DNA from 4 places in the Variovorax sp. 10N412 genome. Region 1 is predicted to be linked to each of the others. Evidence: predicted binding sites of a transcription regulator. Region 1 holds the regulator's gene; each other region holds the start of a gene.
What was found. The regulator LexA, encoded in region 1, represses DNA repair genes until DNA is damaged. The targets are predictions, from matches to a motif close to ACTGTATNNNNATACAGT.
Positions count from the first base shown of each region.

Region 2: AC1DJH_RS20685 (putative DNA modification/repair radical SAM protein) is a predicted target of LexA. The motif match lies at 2,313-2,330, and genes of this name have one in related genera.
Region 3: AC1DJH_RS16665 (ATP-dependent helicase) is a predicted target of LexA. The motif match lies at 3,230-3,247, and genes of this name have one in related genera.
Region 4: imuA (translesion DNA synthesis-associated protein ImuA) is a predicted target of LexA. The motif match lies at 3,061-3,078, and genes of this name have one in related genera.

Region 1 is NZ_JBFTIO010000001.1:4,754-10,060, reverse strand. Features, by position in the region: gene AC1DJH_RS00065 (MFS transporter) at 1-829, opposite strand, end outside; gene AC1DJH_RS00060 (D-2-hydroxyacid dehydrogenase family protein) at 826-1,833, opposite strand; gene AC1DJH_RS00055 (hypothetical protein) at 1,935-2,312, opposite strand; gene lexA (transcriptional repressor LexA) at 2,450-3,133, opposite strand; gene AC1DJH_RS00045 (asparaginase) at 3,207-4,169, shown strand; gene adk (adenylate kinase) at 4,214-4,870, opposite strand; gene kdsB (3-deoxy-manno-octulosonate cytidylyltransferase) at 5,007-5,307, opposite strand, start outside.
Region 2 is NZ_JBFTIO010000008.1:270,656-275,962, reverse strand. Features, by position in the region: gene AC1DJH_RS20700 (sensor domain-containing diguanylate cyclase) at 1-1,042, opposite strand, end outside; gene AC1DJH_RS20695 (YbhB/YbcL family Raf kinase inhibitor-like protein) at 1,208-1,801, opposite strand; gene AC1DJH_RS20690 (Rieske (2Fe-2S) protein) at 1,825-2,208, opposite strand; gene AC1DJH_RS20685 (putative DNA modification/repair radical SAM protein) at 2,352-3,617, shown strand; gene AC1DJH_RS20680 (UdgX family uracil-DNA binding protein) at 3,651-5,132, shown strand; gene AC1DJH_RS20675 (ureidoglycolate lyase) at 5,129-5,307, shown strand, end outside.
Region 3 is NZ_JBFTIO010000006.1:162,281-167,587, forward strand. Features, by position in the region: gene AC1DJH_RS16650 (ABC transporter substrate-binding protein) at 1-1,265, shown strand, start outside; gene AC1DJH_RS16655 (5'-methylthioadenosine/adenosylhomocysteine nucleosidase) at 1,269-2,030, shown strand; gene corA (magnesium/cobalt transporter CorA) at 2,041-3,027, opposite strand; gene AC1DJH_RS16665 (ATP-dependent helicase) at 3,260-5,307, shown strand, end outside.
Region 4 is NZ_JBFTIO010000001.1:377,606-382,912, forward strand. Features, by position in the region: gene AC1DJH_RS01940 (error-prone DNA polymerase) at 1-875, opposite strand, end outside; gene AC1DJH_RS01945 (Y-family DNA polymerase) at 868-2,271, opposite strand; gene imuA (translesion DNA synthesis-associated protein ImuA) at 2,240-3,046, opposite strand; gene AC1DJH_RS01955 (ABC transporter substrate-binding protein) at 3,180-4,304, shown strand; gene AC1DJH_RS01960 (LysR family transcriptional regulator) at 4,328-5,224, opposite strand.

The DNA of each region.
Region 1 (5,307 bases):
CCATGCGCCCGGCGCCGACACGGTCGATGTACCGGCTGACCACCATGTTGCCGATCAGGCCGAAGATGCCGAACAGTGCCCATATCACGCTGAGCGCGGTCGCATCGGCGCCGTAGCTCTGCTTGAGGATCGGGCCGAAATAGCTGGACAGCACGAACTGGCCCGCGCCCTGCAGCGCCGTGACCGAGACGATGCCCATCAGCACCGGGCTGCGCAGCACACGCGACCAGGCCGCCGCCGTCAGCACGGCGGGACGAATGCCGTTCGGCAAGGTCAGCCAGATCGATGCGGCGCTCGCGACGCTGAGGGCGGCGATGGCCGTGAATGCCATGCGCCAGCCCAGATGTCCGCCGATCAACGCGCCGATGGGCAGGCCCAGCACCGAGGCCATGGACCAGCCCAGAAAGACGAAGGTCACGGCGCGCCCGCGCTGCTCCGCCGGCACCAGCATGCCAACGCACGCCGCGGCCTGCGGGGTGAAGATGGCCGGCGCAATGACCGTGAGCATGCGTACCGGCAGGAGGGCGCCGAAGCTCGGCATCCAGGCCGCGAGCAGGTGCCCGGCGGCGTACCAGAGCATGGTGAGGGCCAGCAGCTGGCGCCGGTCCCAGCCCGCGACCGCGGCGGCCAGCAGCGGCGCGCCGATGCACATCACCACCGCGGCGGCCGTGATCAGTTGCCCGGCGGTGGCAACGCCGACCGACAGCGACGTGCTGATTTCATTGAGCGTGCCCGGCACCACCATCACGCCGGTGCCGATCACGAAGTTGCCGGCGAGCAGCGCCCAGAGCGCACGTTGCGACGTGCGCTGCGGCGCGACCGGACTCACCGGCGGACCTGCAGCGCGCCCGGATTCACGATGTTGGTGGGATTGCCGTTGATGTAGCTCACGACGTTGTCGAACGCCTGGCCGAAGTAGCTCTCGTAGCTTTCCTGCTCCACGTAGCCGATGTGCGGCGTGCAGATGCAGTTCTCCAGCCGAAGCAGCGCGTGGCCCTGCAGCGGCGGCTCGCTCTCGAACACGTCGATGGCGGCCAGTCCCGGGCGGCCGCGGTTGAGCGCGGCGAGCAGGGCGTCGGCTTCGACCAGTTCGGCGCGCGAGGTGTTGACGAACAGCGCCGTCGGCTTCATGCGGGAGAGGTCTTCCAGCGTGATGAGGCCGTTGGTCTCTTCGTTGAGCCGCAGATGCACCGACAGCACGTCGGCGGCGGCGAAGAATTCATGGCGATTCTGTGCGACCTGGAAGCCGTCGGATCGGGCCTTGGCGCAGCTGGCTTCACGCCCCCAGATCACGACCTGCATGCCGAACGCCTGCCCGTAGCGCGCCACGAGTTGGCCGATGCGGCCATAGCCCCAGATGCACAGCGTCTTGCCCTTGAGCACGGAGCCGAGTCCGAAATTGGGTGGCATCGACGCCGACTTGAGCCCGGATTGCTGCCACGCGCCGTGCTTGAGGTTGCTGATGTACTGCGGCAGCCGGCGCATGGCGGCCATGATGAGTGCCCAGGTGAGTTCGGCAGGCGCTTGCGGAGAGCCGGAACCCTCGGCCACTGCCACGCCGCGCTCGGTACATGCCGCGACGTCGATGTGGCCGGCGACGCGCCCGGTCTGCGAAATGAGCTTGAGCTTGGGCAGCTTTTCGATGAGCTGGCGAGAAATCTGGGAGCGCTCGCGAATCAGCACGATCACATCGGCGTCCTTGAGGCGAACCGACAGTTGCCCGATGCCTTTCACCGTGTTGGTGTAGACCTTGGCCGCGTACGCGTCCAGCTTGGCGGCGCAGCGCAATTTGCGCACCGCGTCCTGGTAGTCGTCGAGGATCACAATGTTCATGGCGTGCCATTGTGCCTCGCAGCATTGGCATGTCGCACCAGTGAACGTTTGGATACCCGGCCCGCGGCGGCTTCCGGGCCCCTCCGCAGGGGCGTTTTGCGTCAGTGCAGCCGCGTCGAGCGGTGGACCGTGGCCAGGGTTTCTGCGGCTTCGAGCGCGGCCAGCCGGTCGAGCTCGTCGCACACGTCGGCCATGCGCCCGGAGATCACGACGCGGTTGTTGCGCTGCTGGCCTTTGCCGTCGACCACGCGAACCACGCGCAGGGGACGTGCAGGGGCCGTGGCGACCTCGGGCGCCGTGGCGTTGCCGCCGACGCGGGTGGTGCAAGCGGGGCGCACGGCCACGTAGCGCAATCCGGCGGACGTGTCGTTGGCGTCGAGCCGATCCCTGGCGTGGGGGCGGCGCGCCGGAATCAGGCGGTTGGCCAGCGATTGCAGCGGCATCCAGAAATCAGCGATGGCGAGGAGGGCGATTCCCATGTGAACTCCAAAAAAGTATGAGGTTGAACACAGGCAGGATTTCTTGAATCGGCCGCGACAGGGTGATGGCGACTTCGCGCCATACGCCCGCCACCTGTCGCGGCCGGATGAGGTGCTGTTGCCAGCAGGCCATGGGCCTACATGAGCATGGTGTTGCGGATGAGCCCGACCGCGAGTCCTTCTATTTCGAAGGGCTCGCCCGGCTGCACGATGATGGTCGGGTAGTCGGGATTTTCGGCGTGCAGCTCGATGACCTGCTTGTTGCGCTTGAGGCGCTTGACGGTCACTTCTTCGCCCAGCCGCGCAACCACGATTTGCCCGTTGCGCGCTTCCTTGGTGGCCTGCACGGCGAGCAGGTCGCCGTCCATGATGCCGGCGTCGCGCATCGACATGCCGCGCACCTTCAGCAGGTAGTCGGGCTGGCGCTGGAACAGCGTGTTCTCGACGTAGTAGGTCTGGTCGACATGCTCTTGCGCCAGGATGGGAGAGCCGGCTGCGACACGGCCGATGAGCGGCAGCGCCAGCTGGGCCATGCCAGGCAGCGAGAGCGAGAACTGGCCGCCTTCGCGGTGGCGCGTTTCGTTGAGCGAGCGCAGGGCGTCGCCCTTGAGGCGAATGCCGCGCGAGGTGCCGCTGACGAGTTCGATCACGCCCTTGCGGGCCAGCGCCTGGAGGTGTTCTTCGGCGGCATTGGCCGACTTGAACCCCAGCTCATTGGCGATTTCGGCGCGCGTGGGTGGCGCACCGGTGCGTGCGATGGCACTCTGGATCAAGTCCAGGATCTGCTGCTGGCGGGCTGTAAGCTTCACGGCGAACTGCATATGTGGTTCCTTGCGGCACTGGGTAGATATCCAGTAGCTGTATTTTTAACCAGTTTTTAAAAGTTGACAAGTCATGGTCAATTCCCCTTTGCCTGACGTGCGCCGCGTGGTGGTGCTGGGTACCGGCGGCACCATCGCTGGCAAGGCTGCCAGCAGCGGTGACAACATCGGCTACACCGCAGGGCAGGTGGGCGTGGCCGACCTGCTGGGCGGCATCGAGCCACCCGCAGGAGTGACGCTGGTCGCAGAGCAGGTGGCGCAACTCGACAGCAAGGACATGTCGTTCGAGGTCTGGCAGAAGCTGGCTCAGCGCTGCGCGCATTGGCTCGCGCAACCGGACGTGGCGGGCATTGTGATCACGCACGGCACGGACACGCTCGAGGAAACGGCCTTCTTCCTGCACAGTGTGCTGGCGGCGACCAAGCCGATCGTGCTGACTTGCGCGATGCGACCCGCGACCGCGCTGGCGCCCGATGGACCCCAGAACGTCAGGGACGCCCTCGGCGTTGCTGTCACTGCAGGCGCGCGGGGTGTGACGGCGGTGTGCGCTGGAACCATCCACAGCGGTCTGGACATCCAGAAGACCCACACCTACCGGCTGGAAGCCTTTGCGTCAGGCGATGCCGGGCCGGTGGGCTATGTGGAGGAAGGGGAAGTGCGCCTGGTCCGGGCATGGCCCGAAGCGGCTGTGTCTCGCAGGGCGAAGATCTTCGACGCCAGCGGCTTGCGGTGGCCTCGCGTCGAGATCGTCATGAGCTATGCAGGTGCCAGTGGCGCGCTGATCGATGCGCTTGTCCAGTCGAACGGTGCTGAGCCGCTGCGAGGACTGGTGCTCGCGGCAACCGGCAACGGCACGCTGCACCACTCGCTCGAACACGCCGCGCTGAAGGCTCAGGCCGAAGGTGTGGCGGTGATTCGTGCCACGCGATGCGTGAACGGACGCATCCTGCCGAAAGCAGGCGATCAACTCCGCGACGCAGGCGCGTTGACGCCGGTGAAGGCGCGCATCGCGCTGATGCTCGAACTGCTCGGGTAAGAGAGAAAGCCGCCCCGTGCAAATGGCCGGGGGCGGCTGCGAAATCAGCTGCTCAGTGCGGCCAGCGCACGCTGGGTGATTTCATCGACCGTGCCCACGCCCTTGATGGCGCGATACTTCGGCGCGGCGGCGGGGTCGGCCTTGGCCCAGGCCGAGTAGTAGTCCACCAGGGGGCGCGTCTGCTGGCTGTACACGTCCAGTCGCTTGCCCACGGTTTCTTCCTTGTCGTCTTCGCGCTGGATCAGGTCTTCTCCCGTCACGTCGTCCTTGCCTTCCACCTTGGGCGGGTTGAATTTGACGTGGTAGGTGCGCCCCGATGCCGGGTGCGAGCGACGGCCGCTCATGCGTTCGATGATGTCGCTGAAGGGCACGTCGATCTCAAGCACGTAGTCAAGCTTGACGCCGGCTGCCTTCATGGCGTCGGCCTGAGGAATGGTGCGCGGGAAGCCGTCGAACAGGAATCCGCTGGCGCAGTCGTCTTGGGCAATGCGTTCCTTCACCAGATTGATGATCAGGTCGTCGCTGACCAGTGCGCCCGCATCCATGATGGCCTTGGCCTGTTGCCCCAGCGGCGTGCCTGCCTTGACGGCGGCGCGCAGCATGTCGCCAGTCGAGATTTGGGGAATGCTGTATTTCTGGCAAATGAAGGCCGCCTGCGTGCCTTTGCCCGCCCCGGGCGCGCCCAGCAAAATTAGTCTCATGGTGTCCTCGGACGGTTCTTAGATTTTGTGTCGCACCAAGCGTCGGCCCGAGGGCTTGGCAAGGCGGAATTGCTTCGAGGATAGCATGCGTGCCCCTCTAGAAATCCCCGCGTTTCCCACCGGGGCGGCGGTTTTCTCAGGCGGTGGGGCCTGCGGCAAACACGGCACGGACCCGCGCCAGGTCTTCGGGCGTGTCGATGCCCGGACCGGGCGCGACATCGCTCACATGCACCGCAATGCGGTGACCGTGCCACAGCGCGCGCAGTTGCTCCAGCGCCTCGGTCGCCTCGACGGGCGCGGGCGCAAGCAACGGAAACTTGCGCACGAAGGCCGCGCGGTAGCCGTAGATGCCGATGTGCCGCAATGGCGCCGGGGTGGGCACCACGCTCGGCGCTGCGCCGCTGGCGGAGCCGTCGCGCCACCATGGAACGGGCGCG
Region 2 (5,307 bases), on a different contig from region 1:
GCACGTCGTGCTTGCCGAGGTACTCGAGGTAGGCCTCGGCCTTCTTGCGCGCGGTGATGTCCACCAGCGACACCAGCACCAGGTCCCAGCTGTCGAGCCGGTCGTCCTGCACGGCGAACTGCATGTGGATGTTGAGCGCCTCGCCCGACAGCGAGTAGTTGAGCACCTCGCGGTGCTGCACCGTCTTGCCGTTCCACAGGTCGTGCAACTGCTCCGCGAAAGACTCGCGCATCTCGTCGCGAAAGACGCGCGACAGGCTGCCCAGCAGCGCGGTCAGGTCGGGCGCGCCGAACATGCGCAGGGTTTCCTGGTTCACGTCGATCACGCGGATCTCCTGCATGCAGCGCGTGACGAACTCGGGGTGCACCTTGATGAAGGTGGCGAAGTCGGTGATGCCGCGCGCGCGGATGTTTTCCATCAGCGTGCGCACCGCGCTGAAGTCTTCCACCCACAGCGACACCGGCGAGCGGTCGAACAGGCTGCGCGCGTACCTGGCGCTTTCGTCGCGCAGGCGCTGCGCGGCCACGCGCTCGGTGATGTCGTCGAGCGAGACCAGCACGCGGTCCCAGGTGGCCTCGTGGCCGGGCAGCACGCGGGCGCGCACGCGCACGTCGAGCCGGCGGCCGTCCAGGGCGTAGTTGACGGTCTCGCTCTCGAAGGTGAGTTCGCCGCGCCACAGCCGGTCGAGCTCGTGCACCACGGTGGCCGACATGTCGCCGCGGAACACGCGGTCGAGCGCGCCGAGCAGGGTTTCCTGGCTGTCGGCCGCAAAGAGCTTCAGCGTGTGCTGGTTGACCCGCAGCACCTTCAGCAGCGCCATGCAGTCGCTCACGCGCAGGGGGTCTTCGGCCAGGTAGGCGACCAGGTCGGTCACGCCTTCGGTGCGCCAGCCGTCCAGCTTGCGCTTGAGGTCGCTGTAGTCCTCGACCCAGAGCGAGACGGGCGCCAGGTCGAACATGGCGTCGAGGTCGCCAACGGACGGTGGAGCGGTGGAGCCCGCGGAAACCGTTGAAGAGGCGGACGCGGCTGCTGGCATGACCATCGATGAAGCTTTCGGAAAAGCGGCAGCAGCCATGGCTGACCGGCGCCGGCGAACGGGAGCCTTAATTATTACCCGCGTGCATACCTTTGCACTTGACACGCGGCGCCCCGTTGACGCGCCCCCAGCGGGTCTTGCGCAACGACGGCAACGACCGCACCGGCGGCATCAGCGGCTGTACAGGCCCACCACGCTCTGCCCGCCCAGCGCATGGCCCTTGAGCGCGGCCACCAGCGCGTCGCGCGACAGGCCCGCCGGCAGCGCGCCCGGTGCGAGGTCGGAAGCGACCACGGTCATCACGTAGTGGTGCGGCCGGTCGCCCACCGGCGGGCACATGCCGCGGTACGCGGGCGCGCCGGCCACGTTCGGGCCCATGGTGAAGTTGAAGTTCGAGCCTGCCTGGCCTTCGCCGGCCTTGAGTTCGCCGCGCTCGGCCGCGATGTTGTAGGCCACCCAGTGCGACACGCCCAGGCCGGCCGCGCCGTCCGGGTCGAAGATCAGCACGGCGACAGATCGGGTCTTGGCCGGCAGGTTGCTCCATGCCACGGGCGGCGAGACGTTCTTGCCGCCGCACTCGCCGGCCCCGGCGTGGTCGGCCGGGATCACGCCGTTGTCGGCGAAGGCGCTGGAGCTGACGCGCATGCCCGTGAAGGCCTTGCCGCCGGCGCCGGTGCCGCCCGACATGCCGGTACAGCCGGCCATGAGGCCCGCGAGGGCGAGGGCCGCCACTGGCGAGGCGAGGGAGTGAAGCTTGTTGCGCATGGAATCTCCTGGAAAGGTTGTGTTCATCCGGCGTGGCCCAGCCACACGCTGCCGTCCGTCTTCTCGTGCACCGCCAGCGGCGTGAGCCGCGCGCCGCGGCAGGGGCCGCCGACGCACTTGCCGGTGTCGGGCTCGAAGATGGCGCCGTGGCGCGCGCACATCAGGAAGCGCCCCGAGCTTTCGAGCACCTGGCCCTCGAAGTCGAGCGGGCCGCCCGCATGCGGGCACTGGTTGAGGTAGGCGTACACCCCGCCGTGCCAGCGCACCGCGAAGGCGGGCACGCCGTTGTGCGCGGTGAACTTGCTTGCGAGGCCATCGTCGGGGAGGTTGGCGCAAATTGGGCCGGGGGCGGGTGCCGAGGCGCCGTCATCGGGCGTAGGGGCGGGCGCTGTGGGGTCGTCGGTCATCTGCCAGCGAGGGTAGCCAAGGTTCGGGGGCTGCGCAATGCGCGATGGCCGGCTTACAAATCGCAGCCAGATGACAGGATTTCCGCGGACGGCCGCGGTTTAAAACTGTATATTCATACAGTATCTGCTTCATCAAGGCCCCCGTGGACATCCAGCGCAAACTCGCCATCCTGGCCGACGCCGCCAAGTACGACGCCTCCTGCGCGTCGAGCGGCTCGCAGCCGCGCGACTCGCTGGGCGGGCGCGGCATCGGCTCCACCGAAGGCGCGGGCATCTGCCACAGCTATGCGCCCGACGGCCGCTGCATCTCGCTGCTGAAGGTGCTGCTGACCAACCACTGCCAGTACGACTGCCTCTATTGCGTCAACCGCGCGTCGAGCAACGTGCCGCGCGCGCGCTTTCGCGTCGACGAAGTGGTGCAGCTCACGCTGGACTTCTACCGCCGCAACTGCATCGAGGGCCTGTTCCTGTCCAGCGGCATCATCAAGTCGCCCGACCACACCATGGAGCAGGTGGTCGAGGTGGCGCGCGTGCTGCGCGAGGAGCACGACTTTCGCGGCTACATCCACCTGAAGACCATTCCCGATGCCAGCGACGAACTGCTGGCGCGCGCCGGCCGCTATGCCGACCGGCTCAGCATCAACGTCGAGATGCCCACCGCCGAAGGGCTGCAGGCCCTGGCGCCCGAGAAGAACGAAAGCGCCATTCGCCGCTCCATGGCACGGCTGCGCCTGCGCATCGACGACACGCGCGAGGAGGCGCGCCGCGTGGTGCCCATTCGCGCGCTGCCGGGCGCCGCGCCGACCGCCGCCAAGCCGCCGCCTTTTGCGCCCGCAGGCCAGAGCACGCAGATGATCGTGGGCGCCGACGCCACCGACGACCGGCGCATCCTCGCGTCCAGCGCCACGCTCTATGGCGCCTACAAGCTCAAGCGCGTGTACTACTCGGCCTTCAGCCCCATTCCCGACGCGGCCCGCGCGCTGCCGCTGGTGGCGCCGCCGCTCATGCGCGAGCACCGGCTCTACCAGGCCGACTGGCTCATGCGCTTCTACGGCTTCGAGCACCAGGAGATCGTGGCCGCGCCCGACGGATTGCTGCGGCTGGACGTCGACCCCAAGCTGGCCTGGGCGCTGGCGCATGCCGAGCGCTTTCCGGTCGACCTGAACCACGCGCCGCGCGAGATGCTGCTGCGCGTGCCCGGGCTGGGCGTGAAGGCGGTCGAGCGGCTGCTGCAGGCGCGGCGCGTGCGCCGGGTGCGCGCCGACGACCTGCGGCGCCTGCACGTGCCGGCGCGCAAGGTGCTGCCGTTCGTGGTGGCCGACGGCCACCGGCCGGCTGAGGGTGCCATGGCGGCGGCCGTGCCGGCGGCCCGGCCGGCACAAGCTGCTGCGCAGGCCTCGCTGTTCTGAGCAAGGGCTGAAGAAAGGCCGAGGACCAGGACCATGCGCATACGGCTCGAAGACCCGGTCGACCTGGATGCCTTCCGCCGCCATGCGCGGCGGTTGCTGGCCGGCGGCGTGCCGCCCGACCAGGTCGAATGGAGCGACGGTGCGATGAGCGAAGGCGCGGCCGAAGACCTGTTCGGCGGGGCTGGCGACGAAGGCGATGTGTTCGACCTGGCACCGTCGCCACCGGCCGCCAGTGCCGCGCGGCATGCGGTGCCCGCGTCCTTCGTCGCGCTGTGTGCCGACGTGATCCTGCACCGCGACCCGCAACGCCTGGCGCTGCTGTACCGGCTGCTCTGGCGCCTGACCCGCGAGCCGGCCCTGCGGCACGACCCGCTGGACGCCGACATGATGCAGGCGCAGCAGATGGCCAAGGCCGTGCACCGCGACATCCACAAGATGCGCGCCTTCGTGCGCTTCACCCGCGTGGCGGACGCCGACGTGGGCGAGCGCCACGTCGCGTGGTTCGAGCCCGACCACCGCATCGTGGCGGCCAACGCGCCGTTCTTCGCGCGCCGCTTCGCGCAGATGCGCTGGGCCATCCTCACGCCGGATCGCTGCGTCGAATGGAACGGCGAGGCCCTGTCTTTCCGCGACGGCGCCGACCGCCGCGAGAAGCCGCCGCCCGATGCCGGCGAGCAGCTCTGGCTGACCTACTACGCGCACATCTTCAACCCCGCGCGCCTGAAGGTCGCCATGATGCGGCGCGAGATGCCCCGCCGCTACTGGCACAACCTGCCCGAGGCCGCACTGATCCAGCCGTTGACGGACGCGGCCGCGACGCGCAGCCAGTCGATGATCGATGCGCCGCCCACGGTGGCCCGGCGCATCCGCGCGCCCGTGCCGCTGCACCTGCGGCCGGCCGACGGCGTGGCGCCGGCCAGCCTCGACGAGTTGCGTGCCGCCGCGCATGCGTGCCGCGACTGCCCCATCGGCGCACTGGCAACGCAGGCCGTGTGCGGCGAAGGCCCGCAAGGCGCGCGGCACATGCTCGTCGGCGAGCAGCCCGGCGACCAGGAGGACCTGGCAGGCCGCCCCTTCGTCGGCCCGGCCGGCCAGCTGCTCGACCGCGCGATGGCGCAGCTGGGCTGGGCGCGCGACAGCGTGTACCTGGCCAACGCCGTGAAGCACTTCAAGTACGAGCTGCGCGGCAAGCGCCGCATCCACAAGACCGCGGCGCAGCGCGAGGCGCTGGCCTGCGCGCACTGGCTCGACGGCGAGATCGCGCTGGTGCGACCGCAGGCGCTGGTGGCGTTGGGCGCCACGGCGGCGCGCTCGCTGCTCGGGCGGGCGGTGGCGGTGCAGGCCGAGCGCGGCGCCTGGCTGCATGAGCGCGCGGACGGGCGGCCCGTGTTCGTCACGCTGCACCCGTCGGCGCTGCTGCGGCTGCCCGACGGGGAGCGCGCCGAGGCCTTCGAGCGCTGGCTGGCCGACCTCGCGTTGGCGCGCGGCACGCTTTCTGCTGCAATCGCGGCATGAACGATGCCCTTTCCATCGGCGCCGCGCCGCTCGCCGCGCAGCCGCTGACCGCCCAAGCCTTCGCGCCGTACGGCACCGTCATCGCGGCGCCCGCCACCGACCCCGGCCGGCCGATCAACGGCGGCAACGCCACGCGTTTCGACCTGCTGGCCGACCTGCAGCTCGGCGCCGACGG
Region 3 (5,307 bases), on a different contig from region 1:
ACTTCATCTTCATGCTCGAGCGCCAGTGGAAGGAGAGCGACCCCTTCTTCAAGGTCACCAGCCAGAACCACTCGTACTTCAACGACATGGGCATGCCCAAGCTGCTGAAGACGGTGGACCGCGTGGACGACTACACGGTGAAGATCGTGCTCAACCAGCCCGAGGCGCCGTTCCTCGCGAACCTGGCCATGCAGTACGCGGGCATCCAGTCGAAGGAATACGCCATCGCCATGCTGAAGGCCGGCACGCCCGAGAAGGTCGACCAGGACCCGATCGGCACCGGCCCGTTCTACCTGGTGCAGTACCAGAAGGACGCCATCATCCGCTTCAAGGCCTTCCCGCAGTACTGGGGCGGCAAGGCGAAGATCGACGACCTCGTGTTCGCGATCACGCCCGATGCCTCGGTGCGCTGGGCCAAGCTGCAGAAGGGTGAATGCCACGTCATGCCGTACCCCAACCCGGCCGACCTCGAGGCGATTCGCAAGGACCCGAACGTGCAGGTGCTGGAGCAGCCCGGCCTGAACGTGGGCTACCTGTCGTTCAACACCACCAAGAAGCCCTTCGACGACGTGCGCGTGCGCAAGGCCGTGAGCATGGCGATCAACAAGAAGGCCATCATCGACGGCGTGTACCTGTCGACCGGCGTGGCCGCGAAGAACCCGATTCCGCCGAGCATGTGGTCCTACAACGACGCGGTGAAGGACGACCCGTACGACCCCGAGGCCGCGAAGAAGCTGCTGGCGCAGGCCGGCTTCCCCGACGGCTTCTCCACCGACCTGTGGGCCATGCCCGTGCAGCGCCCGTACAACCCGAACGCCAAGCGCATCGCCGAGCTGATGCAGGCCGACCTGGCCAAGATCAACGTGAAGGCCGAGATCAAGAGCTTCGAGTGGGGCGAGTACCGCAAGCGCCTGCAGGCCGGCGAGCACCAGATGGGCATGATGGGCTGGACCGGCGACAACGGCGACCCGGACAACTTCCTGTACACGCTGCTCGGCTGCGCCTCGGCCAAGTCGGCCAGCGGCAGCAACGTGTCGAAGTTCTGCTACCAGCCGTACGAAGACCTCGTGGTGAAGGCCAAGAGCACCACCAAGCAGGCCGATCGCGACGCGCTCTACAAGAAGGCGCAGGTCATCTTCAAGGAGCAGGCGCCGTGGTTCACCATCGCGCACGCGGTGCAGCTGAAGCCGGTGCGCAAGGAAGTGGTCGACTTCAAGCTGAGCCCCTTCGGACGCCATACGTTCTACGGCGTGGACATGAAGTAAGCCGTGGCCGCACCCGTCGCCATCGTTGCGGCCATGCATGAGGAGTTGGGCGCGCTGCTCGCGCAGATGCCCGACGAGCAGCGCGTGCGTGTCGCGGGGCGCGACTTCTGGGTCGGTCACCTGCACGGCCAGCCGGTCGTGGCGGTGCTGTCGCGCATCGGCAAGGTCGCGGCGGCGGTCACGGCCACGGTGCTGCTGGAGCGCTTCGGCGTGCGAGCCATCGTGTTCACCGGTGTGGCGGGTGGGCTGGCGCCGGGCGTGAACGTGGGCGACGTGGTGGTGGCGACCGAACTGCTGCAGCACGACATGGACGCCTCGCCGATCTTTCCGAAGCACGAGGTGCCGTTGATGGGCCTGTCGCGCTTTGCGGCGGACGCTGCGATCAGCGACGCGCTGTCGGATGTCGCCACGGGCGTGCTGCGCGACCCGGTGGCGTTGATCGGGCAGGCCGGCGTCGACGAGTTCGGCCTGTCGTCGCCGAAGGTGCATCGCGGCCTGCTGGTCAGCGGCGACCGCTTCGTGTCGACCACGGCCGAGAGCGCGGCGCTGCAGCGCGAGCTGCCCGACGCGCTGGCCGTCGAGATGGAAGGCGCGGCGGTGGCGCAGGTGTGCCACGACTACGGCGTGCCCTTCGCGGCGATGCGCACGATTTCCGACCGGGCCGACGACGCGGCGCATGGCGACTTCGCGCGCTTCGTCGCCGTGGTCGCGAGCCGTTACAGCCTGGCGCTGGTCGGCGCGTGGCTGGCCACGCTGCCTTCTTAAGACAGCGCGGCTACTTGAGCCAGCCGCGCCGGCGGAAGTACCACATCGGCACCAGCGCGCTGGCCGCCATCAGCACGATGGCGTAGGGGTAGCCCATGGCCCAGTCGAGCTCGGGCATGAACTTGAAGTTCATGCCGTAGATGCTCGCGATCAGCGTGGGCGGCAGCAGCGCCACGCTGGCCACCGAGAAGATCTTGATGGTCTTGTTCTGGTTGATGTTGATGAAACCGACGGTCGCATCCATCAGGAAGTTGATCTTGTCGAACAGGAAGGCCGTGTGGTTGTCCAGCGACTCGATGTCGCGCAGGATCTGGCGCGCTTCCTCGAACTGCTCGGCGTTGAGCATCTTGCTGCGCATCATGAAGCTCACGGCGCGGCGGGTGTCCATCACGTTGCGGCGGATGCGCCCGTTCAAGTCTTCCTGCCGCGCAATGGCGCCGAGCACCTCGCCGGCCAGCTCGTCGCTGACGTTGCCCGAGAGCACCTTCTTGCCGGCGACCTCGAGCTCGTCGTAGATGTTCTCCAGCGTGTCGGCCGAATACTCGGCGTCGGCGTCGAAGAGCTTGAGCATCACTTCTTTCGCGTCTTCGATCAGCCCCGGCGCGCGGCGCGCGCGCATGCGCAGCAGGCGGAACACGGGCACGTCCTCGTCGTGGATCGAGAACAGCACGCCGCGGCTGCGCAGGTCGGTGTTGTGCTGGTTCAGGATGAAGGCCACGCGCACGGTGCGCGGGTCTTCGTCGTCGTCGATCAGGAAGTCGGAGCGGATGTGCAGCTCGCCGTTGTCTTCTTCGTAGAAGCGGGCCGATTCCTCGATGTCCTCGTCCATCGCGTCTTCGGGAATCGACAGGCCGTAGTACTGCTTGATCCAGCGCTTCTCTTCGAGCGTGGGCGACTCGAGGTCGACCCAGATCGGGTGGAACTTGGAGAGCTCTTCGAGCGACTCGATCTCTTCCTGGACGAGGCGGCCGTTGGCGAGCGTAAAGATGTTGAGCATGGGCTCACTCCCGGGTGTGACTGACTGAAACGTGGGGCGGGGGAGGGGAGGGGCGCTTTCAATTCCCGGGCCCGACGCGCGCGAAAAGCGGGTCAGTGAAAGGGAGTTGAAAGCTGCCGAGACGGGGCGGTTTCCATGGGAAGAATCTCCGGTTGCAGCGAGCCGCGATTATGTCACCGGCCATATGACGGCCGCCGGTCGAACTGGACGGACATACAGTAAAGTCGGGCGCATGCAGACCGCTGCGCCCCTTGCTTTTCCCGCCGCACCGAAGACCCAGGCCGAGCGCCTGGCCGCCGCACTGTCGACACTCAACGAGGCGCAGCGTGCGGCGGTCGAGCATGGCGTGGGCGCCGCCATCGGCGAGGCCGATACCCATGTCGTCGAACGCGACGAACGGCCGCTGCTCGTCATTGCCGGCGCCGGTTCGGGCAAGACCAGCACGCTGGCGCACCGCGTGGCGCACCTCATCGCCGGCGGCGTGGATCCGCAGCGCCTGCTGCTGCTGACCTTCTCGCGCCGGGCCGCGCAGGAAATGGAGCGCCGCGCCGGGCAGGTCCTGGCCAGGGTGCTCGGGCTGAAGTCCGAAGCGCCGCCCGTGCTGCCATGGGCCGGCACCTTCCACGGCATCGGCGCGCGGCTGCTGCGCGAATACGCCCCACAGATCGGGCTGGACGAGAACTTCACCATCCACGACCGCGGCGACGCCGAAGACCTGATGGGGCTGGTGCGCCATGAACTCGGGCTGTCGTCCACCGTGAACCGCTTTCCGCGCAAGGGCACCTGCCTGTCGATCTATTCGCGCTGCGTGAACACGCGCGCGCCACTGGCGCAGGTGCTCAAGGAGTCCTTTCCCTGGTGCGCCGAGTGGGAGGCCGAGCTCAAGAAGCTGTTCGGCGCTTACGTCGAGGCCAAGCAGCAGCAGAACGTGCTCGACTACGACGACCTGCTGCTCTATTGGGCCGAAATGGCCGCCGAGCCCGCGCTGGCCGCGCAGATGGGCGCACGCTTCGACCATGTGCTGATCGACGAATACCAGGACACGAACCTGCTGCAGGCGTCGATCCTGCTGGGGCTCAAGCCCGACGGGCGCGGCGTGACGGTGGTGGGCGACGACGCGCAGTCGATCTACTCGTTCCGCGGCGCCACGGTGCGCAACATCCTCGACTTTCCCTCGCAGTTCACGCAGGCCGCGCGCGTGGTCACGCTGGAGCGCAACTACCGCTCGACGCAGCCCATCCTCGACGTGTCGAACCGCGTCATCGCGCAGGCGGCCGAGCGCCACGCCAAGACGCTGTGGACCGACAAGCCCTCGGCCGGCAAGCCGATGCTGGTGCTGGTGGCCGACGAGGCAGGGCAGGCGCGCTGGGTGGCCGACAAGGTGCTGGCGCACCGCGAGGGCGGGTTGGCGCTGAAGTCGCAGGCGGTGCTGTTTCGCACCTCGTCGCACAGCGCGGGGCTCGAGCTGGAGCTGGCGCGGCGCAACATTCCGTTCGTCAAGTTCGGTGGCCTCAAGTTCCTGGAAGCCTCGCACGTGAAAGACCTGCTCGCGGTGCTGCGCTTTGCGCAGAACCCGCGCGGGCGCATGGCGGGCTTTCGCGTGACCCAGCTCATTCCGGGCATCGGGCCCGCCACGGGAGCGCGGCTGCTCGACGCCATGGACAAGGTGGCCGACCCGGCGGCGGCGGTGCGCGACTTCGGGCCGCCTTCCGCAGCCCGCGCGCAGTGGGCCGAGTTCGCCGACGCGTATGCCGCCCTGCGCGCGCCGTCGCTGCCCTGGCCGGCCGATGTTGAGGTGGCGATGAACTGGTACCTGCCGCACCTGGAGCGGCTGTACGAAGACACCTCCGGCGTGCGGCGCGCCGACGTGGAGCAGCTGGCGCGGCTGGCCGCGGGGTACGGCTCGCGCGAGCGCTTCCTGACCGAACTCACGCTCGATCCGCCCGAGGCCACCAGCGACCGCCCGGGCCCGCCGCTGCTCGACGAGGACTACCTGATCCTCTCGACCATCCATTCGGCCAAGGGGCAGGAATGGAATTCGGTGCACGTGCTCAACGTGGTCGACGGCTGCATGCCGGCCGACGTGGCGCAGGGCGCGCAAGAGCTGGAGGAAGAGCGCCGGCTGCTCTACGTGGCCATGACGCGGGCGCGCGACCACCTGCACCTGCTGGTGCCGCAGCGCTTCCACATCACGCAGCAGGCGGCGCGCGGCGACCGCCACCTGTACGCCAACCGCACGCGCTTCATCGCCGATGCCGACCTCGCAGGCTTCGAGCAGCA
Region 4 (5,307 bases), 370 kb from region 1:
GCCAGCCGCACACGCGAGCGCAGGTGCCGCTCGGCATTCGACTGCAATGCGAAGCCGCACTCGGCCACCGTCCTGCCTTCGCGCACAGCCGTCAGCACGTCGTGCAGCGGCTTGGTCGCACGCGAGTGCATGTGCACGTCGCCGGCCGCCACCAGGGGCACGCCGGCGGCCTCGCCCGCCTGCACCAGCGTGACGAACCACAGGTCGTCGTCCATCTCGTTGAAAAGCTCCAGCGCCAGCCAGAGGTTGTCGCCGTACAGGGCCTTGGCTGCCGTCAGGTCTTCATGCAGCGTGGCCGCGTCCACGGTCTCGCCGGGCATGCGATGCGGCACGAAGAGCACCTGGCAGCGCTGCAGCGAGGCCACGTTGCTGCCGTTCACGCTGTCGTCCCAGCTCACGAGGTATTCGCCCTTGGGCAGTTCGGTGGTGGTACGCGCGGCGGTGATGAACTCGCACAGGTTGCCCCAGCCCTCGGCGTCGTTCGCGATCACCACGAGCCTGAAGCGCTCGAAGCGGAACTCGCTGCCGAACAGCAGGCGAAAGCCGGGATTGCGCGGAATCTTCGGCTCGTCGGGGAACTCGCGCTCATGCGCCTCCAGCTTGGCGGGCAGGTCGCGCAGGGCCACGCAGGCGCGCACGATGCCGGCCACGGAGCATTCATCGGTGATGGCCAGCGCGTCATAGCGCAGCTGGTAGGCCCGCTCCACCATCTCTTCGGGCGTGGAAGCGCCGCGCTGGAAACTGAAGTTGGTCAGGCAGTGCAGCTCCGCATAGCCGGGCAGTTCCGCCGCCGGCCGCGCCCGCATCTGCACCGGCAGCGCATGCACCTTGGCGAGCTGGCGCTTGCGCTCCTGCTTGTCGCTGAGCTCAGGCATAGAAGCCCTGCAGGTACCAGCGCACCTCGCCGGCGGAAAAGCGCGCGGCGTGCCGCTCGCGAAAGATCCACACCAGCCCGGCCTCTGGGCTCTGCGCGACGTAGTAGTCGCGCAGTGCGGGCTGGCCGCCCTCTTCCTTGCCGCCCCACCAGCCGGTCTCCACGCGCTGTGGACCGATCAGCCGGCTCAACGGGCCGCGATAGCACGGGCGCTCGCCGTCCATGTCGAGCAGCAGCGGCTCGGGCAAGAGCCACGGCGGGTAGAGGGCGTCGGGCTGCGACGCGGCGGCCTGCGCTTCCTTGCGAGCCTTGTCGAGCGCCTTGTCGGGTGGCTTTTCTTTCTGCAGCGCCGGCCGCCACGCCTGCTTGCGCTCCGGCCGATGGTCGGCCTGCGCCGACGGCACCACCACCTGTTGCGCCCCGAGCCGCACGCTGAGCCGCTCGACCATCTCGTGCAGCTTGTCGCCCTTGCGGTTGTCTTCCGGCAAGAAACTGGTGCTGGCGCCGGCCCACGGGTCGGTTTCCAGCGTGCGCAGCTTCAGCCAGCTCGCGGGCGCGGCCAGCGTGGTGAGGGCGAGCTTTTCGGACAACAGCCGGCGCAGGTGCGCCATGTCCTGCGTGGGCTCGGCGGTGCGCACGGTGAGCTGCTGGTGCGGCGGCAGGTTCACGCCGTTGAAGCGCTTGAGGTCGAGCGTCCATTGCAGCTCGAGCGCGCGCGCGCCGCGTTGGCGTGCGCGCAGCCAGATCTGCAGGGCCGACAGCAGCCGGTTGGCCGACCACATGAGTTCGGGTCCGGTCTCGGCCAGCGCGGGCAGCTCCAGCCTCTGCTCGAACACGTCGGGCAGCGTGAGCCAGGCGTGGCTTTCGGGGCGCAGGCCCCAGGCGACGTCGAGCGCCACGCGCAGTTCCGCGCCGAAGCGCCGCGTGAGCCCGCCGCGCGGCAGCGCCGCCACGTCGCCCCAGGTGCGGCAGCCCATGCGCGCGAGCAGGTCGAGGTGGCCGTGGGCGGCCGTCAGCGTGTCCAGCGGCAGGCCGGCCGGAATCTCCCCGGGACGGCGCTCTTGGCGCGCGAACAGGCGCAGCCGCGCCAGCGCTATGAGGCTGGTGGCGCCCTGGGCGCCCAGCATGCGCGCGCCGGGCACGGGGTTGGATGCGAGCAACTGCCGCATCAGCGGGGTCCGGCCGCCCCACAGGCGTTCGCAGGCGGAGACTTCGAGCATCAGCGCCTCGTCCTGCCAGGCGACGTGGGGCGTGTACTGCAGCGCCCACCAGCCCAGCGCTTCAGGCGTGGGCAGGGCCACGACATCGGTGGCGCGGGCGGCATCCGGGGCGTCAGGGGTATCGGGGGTATCGGGGGTATCGGCCTCAAGCGACCACTGCAAGGCGATCCAGTGCATCCTGGCCTCCCTTCCATGCGTCGATGCGCACCACGGTGGCCGAGGTGGCCGCCGCGCCGGCGGGCACCGTGCCCTGCTGTTGCAAACGCAGCTTGCGCCGCAGCCGGGCGGCGGCCAGCAGCGCGGCCATGCGCGCGTTGCGCGCCGGCAGCATCAGCGGCGCGGCCAGCGGCGGGCCGCGGCGCTTGAGGATGTGCAGTTCGATCTGCGACGCGTCGGCCTCGCAGCGCAAGGCGCTGATGCGCAGGCGCGCGGGCGAGGCCGACAGCGCGACCGATTCGGGCCGGCACACGAACAGCAGCAGCTCATGCTGTGCGGCCGCCAGCTGCAGCCGCCGCAGCTCGCCCACCCGCGCCTGCGGCAGCCACGCCACGACGGCCGACACGTCCGCGCAGCGCAGCGCCTGCTCGCAGGCCCAGAGGCGCGCGGGCGCCGCCTCGCTCTTGACGCACATCAGCGACTCCACCGGCAGCCCCTGGGCCGCAAGCGAAGCCCCGCAAGGCTCGTAGGGCGGTCCGATCAGCACCACCGGCCCGCCGCGCGCCTGCACCGCCTGCGCCAGCGCGGGCAGCAACAGCTGCCACACATGCGCTTCGGGCGAGTGCTGCAGCAGCTCCGTCATGGCCCCGACCGGCCAGCCTCCGCCCGGCAACTCGGCGTCGAGCGCGGCATGGCCGGTGGCGACGACCTGCGCGTCGGCCAGGCCGAGTTCGTCGGCGTGCCAGACGCCGCGGCCCGCGGCGGCGGAAAAGGAGTCGAGGAAAGGGAGGCCCATGGTGAAGACTGTTAACTGTATTTTTATACAGTATTCCATGCACCACAAGCAAAGACGGGGAAAGATCGATTTACCCCAACGGAACGCTGCCTTAAGATAAGTTCGTTAACACTTTGTGACTTTATTACACAAAATGATTCGTTCGATTGCCGCCGCCCTCACCGCCCTGTGCACGTTGGCACTGGCACTCCCATCACCGGCGCAGGCCCAACCCAAGCCCATCGTCATCGGCCAGACCTACGTGAAGACCGGGCCGCTCGCCTCGCTGTCGACCGAGCCGCTGGTCGGCATCCGGGCCATGTTCACCGCGCTCAACGCCGGCGGGGGCATCAACGGCCGGCCGGTGGAACTTCGCCAGCTCGACGACGCCTACGACCCTGCCAAGGGCTCGGAGAACGTCAAGGCCTTCGCCAGCGAAGGCGCGGTCGGCATCCTGATGCCCATCGGCACCTCGTCGTCGGTCGGCGCGCTGAAGACCGCCAACGAACTGAAGATTCCCGTGGTCGGCCCGTACACCGGCGCGGGCCCGGTGGTGAAATTCTCGGAGTACGGTTTTCCGGTGCGCATCAGCTTCGACGAGGAATACAGCCGCATCGTGAACCACCTCTTCACCATCGGCCTGTCGCGCATCGCCTTCGCGCACAACGACAACCCGGGCGCGCGCTCGGCGATGGAAAGCACGCAGAAATTCATTGCCGAGCGCGGCGACAAGATGGTGGGCAGCGTGGCCGTGAAGAACGACGGCTCCGACGCCACCGAGCGCGCGCAGGAACTGGCCAAGCTCAAGCCCAAGGCGGTGGTGCTGTCGGCCACCAACGACGTGGCCGCCAAGTTCATCACGGCCTACCGCGCGGCCGGCGGCGAGACGGCCTTCTATTCGTTCTCCTTCCTCAACGGGCAGAAGCTGTTCCAGGACATCAAGAAGGACGCGGCCGGCGTGGTCATCTCGCAGGTGGTGCCCTACCCCTGGAACAGCGCGATGCCGGTCATCGCCGAATACCAGGCCGCCATGAAGAAGATCGGCGCGACCGAGTTCAGCTACGCCAGCCTCGAGGGCTACGTCACGGCCAAGGTGATGGCCGAAGGGCTCAAGCGCGCGGGCGCGAACCCGACGCCGGAGTCGCTGCAGAAGGGCCTGGAGTCGTTCAAGACGCTCGATCTCGGCGGCATCGCCGTGGCCTACCGTCCCGGCGAGCACCGCGGGCTGACCTTCTCCGAGCTGTCGATGCTGAAGGCCGACGGGCGGTACCTGCGCTGACCAGCACGGCCCCTTCAGCCCTTTCAGCCTCCCGCCTGCACCGTGCGCGCCACCGCCTGCAGCGCCTGGGCGAAGGCCTGCGCGGCGGGCGTGAGCGCCGCGCAGTCGCGCATCAGCAGCGACACCTGCACGTTCGGCAACCTGTCGGCCAGGCGCAGCGCCACCAGCCCCCTTGAGGCGGTCGCCCGCGTGAACAACGACGACGACGCCAGCGTGAGCGCGCCCGCGCGCTTCACCAGCGTCATGCCCAGCTGCCACGAATGGCAGACCACGATGTCGCGCGGCGGCGCTTCGCCAAGCTGTGCGAAGCAGCGGCGCAACAGCTGCGCGCCGTAGCTGGGCACCACCCACATCGCCTCGTGCAGCTTGCCCATCGCGCGCACGCGCGCCAGCGGATGGCCTGCCTTGGCGATCACGGCCAGTGGAAAGTCGAGCAGCACTTCCCTTTGCAGCCCGTCGTGGGCCACGGGCTCCAGCTCGCCGAGGATGGCGAAGTCGAACTCGCTGCGCTTCCACAGTCCGTTCACGTCGGTGCCGCTGAGCTCCTGCAGCTCGAGGGCCACGCCCGGCCAACGGGCGCGAAAGTCGAGCAGCGCGTTCGGCAGCAGCCGCTCGACCGCGAACGAGCTGAAGGCCACGCGCAGCGAGCCGCCCGCGCCGTCGCGCAGCTGGGCAATTTCTTCTTCGGTGCGGCGCACCTCGTCGGCCAATGAACGCGCGCGCCGCAGCAGCGCTTCGCCGATGGGCGTGAGCACCACGCCCTTGGCGCTGCGCACCAGCAGCTGCGCGCCCACGCTGTGCTCCAGCTCGCGAATGGCGTAGGTCATGGCGGGCTGCGTCAGCTCGCCGCCGCGCGCGGCGGCGCGGATGCTGCCGGCATCGGCGACCGCTTCGAAGATCTTCAGGTGCTTCAGGTTCATGGCGTGCAGCCGTGCGGGCAATCGAAAAAGGGGCGATCAGCAATTTTGATCGCCTCGAAGTTTCTCGGATCTTTTCCTTCACA